2 regions of the Corynebacterium sp. LK2590 genome follow, and region 1 is predicted to be linked to the other one. Evidence: riboswitches for the same ligand, from Rfam matches in the RefSeq annotation. Region 1 holds a riboswitch; the other holds the start of a gene.
What was found. A riboswitch is a leader RNA that binds a small molecule or an ion and turns the genes downstream of it on or off. The one in region 1 is predicted to bind thiamine pyrophosphate.
Positions count from the first base shown of each region.

Region 2: another riboswitch for thiamine pyrophosphate. It lies ahead of VVR85_RS10085 (ECF transporter S component); the one in region 1 lies ahead of thiM (hydroxyethylthiazole kinase).

Region 1 is NZ_JAYWMH010000001.1:528,449-532,856, reverse strand. It holds gene VVR85_RS02485 (bifunctional hydroxymethylpyrimidine kinase/phosphomethylpyrimidine kinase) at 1-176, opposite strand, end outside; gene thiE (thiamine phosphate synthase) at 266-907, opposite strand; gene thiM (hydroxyethylthiazole kinase) at 904-1,707, opposite strand; TPP riboswitch at 1,696-1,798, opposite strand; gene VVR85_RS02470 (NAD(P)/FAD-dependent oxidoreductase) at 2,018-3,373, opposite strand; gene VVR85_RS02465 (class I SAM-dependent methyltransferase) at 3,619-4,408, shown strand, end outside.
Region 2 is NZ_JAYWMH010000008.1:39,269-43,676, reverse strand. It holds gene VVR85_RS10095 (energy-coupling factor transporter transmembrane protein EcfT) at 1-96, opposite strand, end outside; gene VVR85_RS10090 (ABC transporter ATP-binding protein) at 89-1,564, opposite strand; gene VVR85_RS10085 (ECF transporter S component) at 1,557-2,141, opposite strand; TPP riboswitch at 2,131-2,246, opposite strand; gene VVR85_RS10080 (ABC transporter ATP-binding protein) at 2,396-3,232, shown strand; gene VVR85_RS10075 (ABC transporter permease) at 3,248-4,036, shown strand; gene VVR85_RS10070 (sensor histidine kinase) at 4,045-4,408, shown strand, end outside.

The DNA.
Region 1 (4,408 bases):
TTCTGCGAGACGATCGCGGTGGTCACGGCCATGCCGTAGCCGCCCGCGGCGCTAATCGCCTTCAAATCGGCGTGCAGGCCCGCCCCGCCGGTCGGGTCGGTCCCGGCGATAGACAGGACGCGGGCAACGGGCAGCGGCTGGCTAGGCCGAGTGCCAAGTGGGTAGACGTGAGTCATGGTTGTACTCCTATCGAGCAATAAATTGAGCGCAGCATTGAACGCTGGGCGTGCAAAAGCCGTGCGCAGTGCGGCAGAGGGCGGATTGACTAACGGCGAAAGGCGGCGACGAGTTCGCTCGCGGCGGAGGCCGGGTCCTCGGCGGCCATGATGGCGGAGACCACGCAGACTCCGGCGAAGGCGCTGCCTTTCAGCTCCGCGACGTTGTGGGCCTTCAGCCCGCCGATGGCTACGGCGGGCATCCCAGCCTCCTTGGCGCGGCCTGCCAGGGTTGCGGCAGCCTCGACCCCGATGCCGGCGGGCGCGTTCGCCTTGGTGGCGGTGCTAAAGACGGGCCCGATGCCGAGAACGTCCGGGCGGGCCGCTCCCGTGGCGCTGAGTGCGGCGTCGAGCTCCTCCTCGGAGCCGACGGACAGCCCCACCAGTGCATCGTCGGCCAGCAGCGAGCGGGCTTCGGCGACACTGAGATCGTCTTGGCCGACGTGCAGGTGGCAGCCGAGCTCGGCGGCCAGCTCCACGCGGTCGTTGATAAACAGCGGGATCTGGCCCAGCTCTTCCTGCAGGCGGCGGGCGTAGGGGAGCAGCTCGGCGTCGCTGGCTTCCTTGTCCCGCAGCTGCACCACGGTAGCACCGCCGCGGCAGGCGGCCACGGCGATGTCGGCGACGTTGTCCCGGCCGCCGGCTAGCCCCGGGTCGGTGACGAGGTAGAGGCTCCAGTCGATCGGGCTCATGCCAGTTCCACGGGCTGGAGGGCGCTGTAGGTGATGAGATCCTCGGGGCCTAAGTCGTAGAGGGCGTCCATCCAGGCGACGGCGAAGCTGCCGGGCGACTGGGCCTGTTGGTAGGCCAGGGAGCCGGCCACGGACACGTGGGCGTGCGCGGCGATGACCGCGGCGAGCGGCGGCTGACCGGTGCCCAAGTAGGCGGCGGTGATAGCGCCCAGGCTGCAGCCGGTGCCGATGACCCGCTGGAGTAGCGGCACGCCGCCGGCGAGCTCCCAGGCCTCTTCCTGGGTGACGAGGACGTCCTTCTCGCCGGAGATAGCCACCACGCCGCCGGTGCGCTGTGCCAGCGCCTGGGCGGCGGGCAGGGCGGCGGTCGCCGTGTCGGTGGCATCGACGCCGCGGCCGCCCTCGCCCAGCTGTGCCAGCGCAATGATCTCGGAGGCGTTGCCACGAATGGCCGCGGGCTTCGCGCCTACTACTGAGCGGGCGAATTCCGTACGGGTGGACAGGCCGCCGGCGGCAACCGGGTCGAGCACCCACGGGTTTCCGGCCTCGTTGGCACCGGCGATCGCCTCGCGCATGCCCTCGTACTGGGCCGCGGACGGGGTGCCGATATTGATGAGGATGCCGTTGGCCAGGCGCGCGAACTCGCGGGATTCCTCCGGGGTATCGCACATGGCGGGGCTGGCGCCGATCGCCAGCAGCGCATTAGCGGTGACATTCGTGACGACGGTATTGGTCAAGCACTGGACCAGGGGATTGCGCTCGCGCACAGCGGCGAGAGCAGCGCATACTGCTTCCTTCACAACACTTTCCTTCGCTAGTTCTAACTAAGAGCAGGTTCCATGGGTATGTTCTCAGCCGGAATCAGTCCTTCCGGCACCCCAATGTTGTGCCGTCCACCCTAACAGAGCCGGACCCGGAATTTTTCTGGTTTGGAAGAAAACACACCCAACGGGGAACGCGACCAAGGCCAGTGCAGGCTCCTCAGAACACAGCTACGAGCCGCTAGGGACAAAAAAGAACCCCGCCGCGGTACGCGCTGGTGAGAAACCAGCGCGCACTTGCGGCGGGGTTAAGGTGCGGGTGCTCGGCGGCACCGCACGCGGGGGCTCTTTAGGCCTCGGAATCCTTCGTCTTCTTGGCCAGCGCGTTGCGGGCGGTGCGCATCTGCTCGGTGATGGCGAGGTTACCGCGGTCGCGGGTAAACGCGTTGGAGATCCAGTTGATGAAGGTGACGAAGCGGTTGCGCATGCCGACCAGGTAGGTCGCGTGCAGCGCCAGCCAGCCCAACCAGGCGAAGATGCCGGTGAACTCGACCTTGCCCATCTTCACCACGGCGTTGAAGCGGGAGATGATCGCCATGGAGCCCTTGTCGAAGTAGTCGAAGGGTTCCTTCTCGTTGGCGGTGGACTCCTCGTCGACCTTGGCGTCGATGAGGCGGCCGACGTGGGTACCGCCCTGCATAGCGACCTGGGCCAGGCCCGGCAGCTTGTTCAGGTTGATCATGTCACCGATGACGTAGACGTTGGAGTACTCGCCCACGGTCAGGTCCTCGTTGACGGAGACGCGGCCAGCGCGGTCGGTCTCGACGCCGGCCTGGTCGGCGACCATCTTGCCCAGCGGGGAAGCGGACACACCGGCGGACCAGATCTTGGTGGCACCGGTCAGGGTGGTCTCGGAGTCATCCTTGGTGTTCTTGTAGGTGACGGTGTCCTGGTCGACGTTGGTGACCATAGCGTTCAGGCGGACGTCGACGCCGAGCTTTTCCAGCGTGCGCTGGGCCTTGCGGCCGAGTCGCTTGCCGAACGGCGGCAGCACCTGGGGAGCGCCGTCCAGCAGGTAGATCTTGGCCGAGGACGGGCCGTAGGTGGAGAAGGCGTCGGTGAAGGTACGGTTAGCCAGCTCAGCAATCTGGCCGGTCAGCTCCACACCGGTCGGGCCAGCACCGACGATGATGAAGGTCAGCAGGCGCTCGCGCTCAGCCGGATCCTCGGTGAGCTCGGCCTGCTCGAACGCGGAGACGATGCGGGAGCGCAGCTCCAGAGCGTCGTCGATGGTCTTCATGCCCGGGGCGAACTCGGCGAAGTGGTCGTTGCCGAAGTAGGACTGGCTGGAGCCAGCGGCCACGACCAGGGAGTCGAAGCCATAGGTGCGGTGGAAGTTATCGTTTTCCGCGGTCACCGTCTGGTTTTCCAGGTCGATGTCGGTGACGGTGGCGTTGACAAAGTTCGCGTTCTGCTGCCCGCGCAGCATCTGGCGGGTGGACGGGGCGATCTCGGAAGCGGAGATCATGCCGGTAGCCACCTGGTAGAGCATCGGCTGGAACAGGTGGTGGTTCTTCTTGTCGATGATGGTGATATCGACTTCCGTGCCTTTAAGCTGCTTTACGGCGTTGATGCCGCCGAAGCCAGCGCCAATAACGACGACGTGGTGACGTCCTCCATTGGGGCGGTAAGGGGTTGCTGACATGTAGATGACTACCTTCCTAAATGCTTGAACTAAGTACCTACCGTTGAACATTGTAAACGCTACTCCCCGGAACAGATAGTTTCACCCCGATATAAACCAGGGGTCTCGGCATGGCACCCGGGCCGCGGGTGGTTTCGGCATTAATCTAGGAACGATTGGACTGAACGCGAGGCCGCCTACACAGCGTTTTTGCCTGCAGTAGCAGGTGCTGTGCGGGCGGCGTCAGGATTGGACTTTTGAAGGAAATGGCCTTGGAGCATACTGCGGCGATCGATGCCGAGCAATGGCCAGGCGTAGCCCGCGTGCCCAGCGGCCGCCTGCTGGGGCTGCGGGCCCGCCACGCGGAGGCTGATTTTGCCCGCGCCTGCGACCGCGCGGGGCTGGTCCTCGATGCCGAGGATCCGGAAGACCTAGACCTGAAGGTCGAATACGACTCCTTGTTCGCGCGGATTGCGAGCTCTGGCTGGCTGGGCTTGGCCGAGTCCTATCTGGCCGGGGAGTGGACCACGCCCAACTCGGACAAGTTGGTCCACGTCCTTACCCGGCTGGTGCAGTGCGGTTATTCCCCGAAAACACCTACCGCGCCCGTGGCCGCCTACGAAGGCGGGGAGATCCCCCAGGAGTTGCTGGCTCTCTACGCTGGCGACAGCGTGAGCCACCAGGGCGGAATCTTCGCCACCGGCGTGCCGACCACCACCCGGCAGACGATCGACCGGCAGGGCAAACCCGTCGATACCGAGCAGCACAACCGCCGCGGCCTGCCGGCCGGTGCCCATTTCGTCGACGTGACCACCATGACGGAGCCCCAGGCGGTCGACCGCGAGGATCTCAGGTCGGCCCAGACGCGGGCGGCGAACTGGCTACTCGATGCCACCGGCGTCCGCGCCGGCTCGCATTGCCTGGTCTTTCCTTCCTCCGGCGCGCGAGCCGCAGTGGAGGCGGCCGGGCGCAAGGCGACCGTGGATCTGCTCTCTGCCGATCCGGACAGCCTGCGGCCGCTGGAGGAGTTCTTCCTCCTCGAGGGCGCGGATGACT
Region 2 (4,408 bases), on a different contig from region 1:
GCTGACCCAGTCCAGGCTGAGCAGCAGCGGCGTGGTGATGATGACCATCAGCGCCAGCCGGGTCACCGGGTTGACAGTCGCCAGGATATTAGGCATTCCGCCCCTCCCCTCGCCGGCGGCCGCGGGCGCGACTGGCTGGCACGCTGGGCGCGGCCTCGGGGGCCGTGACGCGGATGCGGGCATCGCCCAGCGCCGCGATGAACATCTCGTCGTGGGTGATGGAGGCGATCGTGGTGCCGGCGTCGACGAGCTCGCGCAGCATGACGACTAGCTCGGCGAAGGTAGACGGATCCTGGCCGAAGGTGGGTTCGTCGAGGAGGACCACCGCCGGCGCGGTCACCAGGGCGGTGGCCACGGACAGGCGGCGCTTCTCCCCGCCGGAGAGCGTGAACGGGTTGGCCTCCAGCAGGTGCCCGAGCCGGAGGCGCTCCACCAGCTCGTCGATGCGCGCGGTCGGCACCTCCTCGCCCATCACCGTTGGGCCCACGCGCAGCTCCTCGGCCACGCTGCGGGCCACGAATTGGTGTTCCGGGTTCTGGAAGACGTAGCCAATGCGGTGCGCCAGCTGCCGCGACTTCCACTTGCGCGGGGTGGGCGGCAGCCCGCGGGCGACCACCTCCGACATGCCGATCTGGCCGCTGACCGGGGCGAGCAGGCCGGCCATGGTCATCAGCCAGGTGGTCTTGCCGGAGCCGTTCGGCCCGGTAATCACGGTGGAGGCCCCGGCCGGGATCTCGTAGCTGCGCGGCGGGCCGAAGCGGGTGACCAGCTCGCGCGAGAACATCGCGGCCGGCGCGTGCGGGGCAACCGGCCGGGCTTCCGGCAGACCAGTCACCGCCCGGGCGGCGGCCACGTCCGCGACGGTGGAATCCGCGCTCACGCGCCCGTCGCTGAGCATAATCGCGCGGTCCAGCAGGTCTTCCCAGCCGGAGTAGTTGTGCTCAACCACGACGAGCGTCGCGCCGGTGGCCTCGACGGTCTCGCGCACCGCGGCGATGACGTCCCGGGCACCCTGCGGGTCCAGGTTGGCCGTGGGCTCGTCGAGCAGGATGAGACCCGCGCCCATGGCAATGATCCCGGCCAGCGCCAGGCGCTGCTTCTGCCCGCCGGACAGGCGCTGCGTCGGGTGGTCCAGGCCGACGTCCAGGCCCACCACGTCCAAGGCGTGGCGCACCCGGCGCCAGATCTCTTCCCTTTCCACGCCGAGGTTCTCGCACCCGAAGGCGACGTCATCGCCCACGCGGGAGGCGATCACCTGCGCGTCCGGGTCCTGGAGCACCAGCCCCACCGGGACGGTGCGCCCGGGCGCCTCGCGGTGGCCGGCGGCGTCGTAGAGCGTCAGCTCGCCGGTCTGCTCGCCCTCGTCATCGCCGCCCAGCACGCCCGCGAAGGCGGCCAGCAGCGTCGACTTGCCGGAGCCGGAGTCCCCGCACAGCAGGACCCGCTCGCCCGGTGCGATATCGAGCTCAATATCTTTGAGCGCCGCCCGGTTGCGCCCGGCGTGCTGCCAGCCAAAGCCCCGGGCCGCAAGTCCCGTCGGGTGGCTGGCAGCGAGACTAGGCACGGGCTTCCCGGCCTACCGCAAACCGGTCCAGGGCGCCGGTGCGCGCCAGGGCGCGGACCAGGTAGTAGCCGAGCACGCCGGCCAGGATGGCGCCGGAGATCATCAGGCAGGACAGGTAGATGAGGTTGAATTCCAGCGACTTGGCCAGGTTGGCGGACGTGAACAGCTCCAGGATGAACGCGCCGATTCCCGCGCCGATGCCGGACAGCGCCGCCACCGGCAGCTTGAAGTTCCGGTAGGCGAAGATCGCCAAGACGATCTCGACGCCCAGGCCCTGGGCCAGGCCGGAGTAGAGCGTCTCGATGCCCCACTGGCTGCCCAGCGCCGCGGAGACCGAGGCCGCCAGGACCTCGACGAAGATGGCCGCGCCCGGCTTGCGAATCACCAAGCCGCCAATGACGCCGCCCAGCAGCCAGATACCGGTGGCCAGTCCCCCGAACCCCGGTGTGAGGCTATCCATGGCCATGAACCACGCGTACCCCACGGTGTTCCACAGCAAGAAAATCAGACCGCAGGCCACACCCAAGATGGATGCAACCACGATGTCTACAACACGCCAATGAAGCCTATTCGGCATTTTTCCTCCCTCGCGCCGGCATTACCCGGATCAGGTTCTACGGTTCGGCCCCAAGGCCATCTCAGCCGCTGGACATTGCCTCCAGCAGCTCCCGCGTTTGTTTAGTTGTACAGGCGTTTAGCATAGCAAGCCCCTGCGCACGACAAAATCACCTGCACGGGCGGGGGTAGAGACCCCGACCCCTGACATTTGTCATGCCTATGTCTGGATCTTTGGCCTACGCACCCCTTGTCCTTCTCGCCGATACTCGGGGCATGCACGCGAGCACGAACAACAAGCCCACCCCAGCTATTGAGATTCAGCACCTGACTAAAGCCTTTGGGCGCGGCAAGAAGCGGGTCAACGCCATCCGGGACCTTGACCTAACCATCCCCGCTGGGGAAGTTGTGGCCTTGGTAGGCGCCAATGGCGCGGGCAAGACAACGCTTTTCGACATGGTGCTAGGACTGACGGAACCAACCAGCGGCGCCATCGAACTCTTCGGCGGGCCGCCCGCCCGGGCCGCGAAGACGTCCCGCGTGGGCGCGGTGCTGCAGTCCGGCGGGCTTCTCCCCGACATCACGGTCGAGGAGACCGTACGCGCTATAGCCGGGCTGCACCCGCGGTCCGCTCCACTAGATGAGGTCGAGCGCGAAGTCATGGAGGAGACCCGGCTGACTGAGATCCAGGACCGTAAGGTCCGGTTGTGCTCCGGCGGGGAGCAGCAGCGCGTGCGTTTCACGCTGGCCATCCTGCCCCGCCCCGACCTCCTCATCCTGGACGAGCCGACCACCGGTATGGACATCTACGCCCGCCACGAATTCTGGCACACCTTGCGCCACCAGGCACGAGAAGGCCAAACCATCATTTTCGCCACCCACTACCTCGAGGAGGCCCAGCGCTACGCCGACCGGGTGGTCATCCTCCAGGACGGCCGAGTCACCGCCAACGGCACCGTCGCGGAAGTCCAAGGCGGCTACCCGAGCCTCGACGAGGCGGTACTGCGCTACATCGCCCCGGATTTCACCGCCGACCTCAACGCCGGTCTGCGGCCGGAGGAAACCAACGCGAAGAACTCCGAAGTCACGGCCTGGCCTACGCGACGGGCCTAGAAAGGAATTACAGGAATGACCACTACCGCAGCCGCTGCCGCGCCTGTCCGCTCCCTGACGGCGCTAAACCTCAAGCGCGCCTCCCGGGACTTCACCAACCTCTTTTTCACCGTCTTCATGCCGGTCGGCTTCTACCTGCTCTTCGGCGCCCTGCAGGACTATTCGTCCATGCCGGACTTTGCGCACGGCAACCCTAAAGCCTTCGTCATGGTCTCCATGGCGCTCTACGGCGCGGTCATCGCCGCGACCGCGGCGGCCGGCGGCACGGTCGTTGAAAGCCGCAGTGGTTGGGGCCGCCAACTAGCGCTTACCCCCACCACCCCGGGTCATTACCTGACCGCCCAGGTGCTGTCCTTGGTGCTGCGCTGCACCCTCCCCGTGGTGGCTGTTTTTATCGCCGGCGCCCTGACCGGTGCCACCATGACCGTGAGCGCGTGGGCCGCCTGCTTCTTTGTCTGCATCGCCGTTTCCCTGCCCTTCGGCGTCTACGGCATGGCCTTTGGGGAGCTTTTCCGCTCCGACAGCGCGATTACGATAGCCTCCACGCTCATCGTGGTCTTCGCCTTCGCCGCCAACATGTTCATGCCGCTGAGCGCCGGTATGCTCGATTTCGGGCGCTTCACGCCCCTCTACGGCGCCAACGCCCTAGCCAACTACCCCCTCACCGACGGGGTACAAATAATCTCCGACGAACCTTACTACCACGAAGAAGCCCTCCCCAACGCCCTAGCAAATATTGCCGCCTGGACTGCTATCTTTGTAATCACCTTCATACTGCTCAACCGCCGCCAGAAGGGACGCTAAACCGCCTCATGCACTTCTCCCGCAGCGACGCCACCAAGAGCAGCATCTGGCTGGTCTTCCTGCTGTTTTCCTTCGTGCCCTTCCTGTTCTCAGGACTCAACGGCACTGCCCTAGCAAGCGTCGCTGCCGGCTTTGCGTTTTTCGCCCTCGCCTACGCCCTAGGCTCCGGCTACCACGCATCAGTGCCCCGCCGGCGCCTGCCCCTCTTCGTGCTCGTCTGGTGCGCCGTCCTGCTGATCGGTCCGCTAGCCCTCCTGCCGCTGATCGGCTGGTACGTGCTGGTCTTCCTGCCCTATTTCATGGCCGTCTTTCTCTACGTCACGCCTGGGATGACCGGCTACGCCATGGTCGGTTGCGGAGCCGGTTTCACAG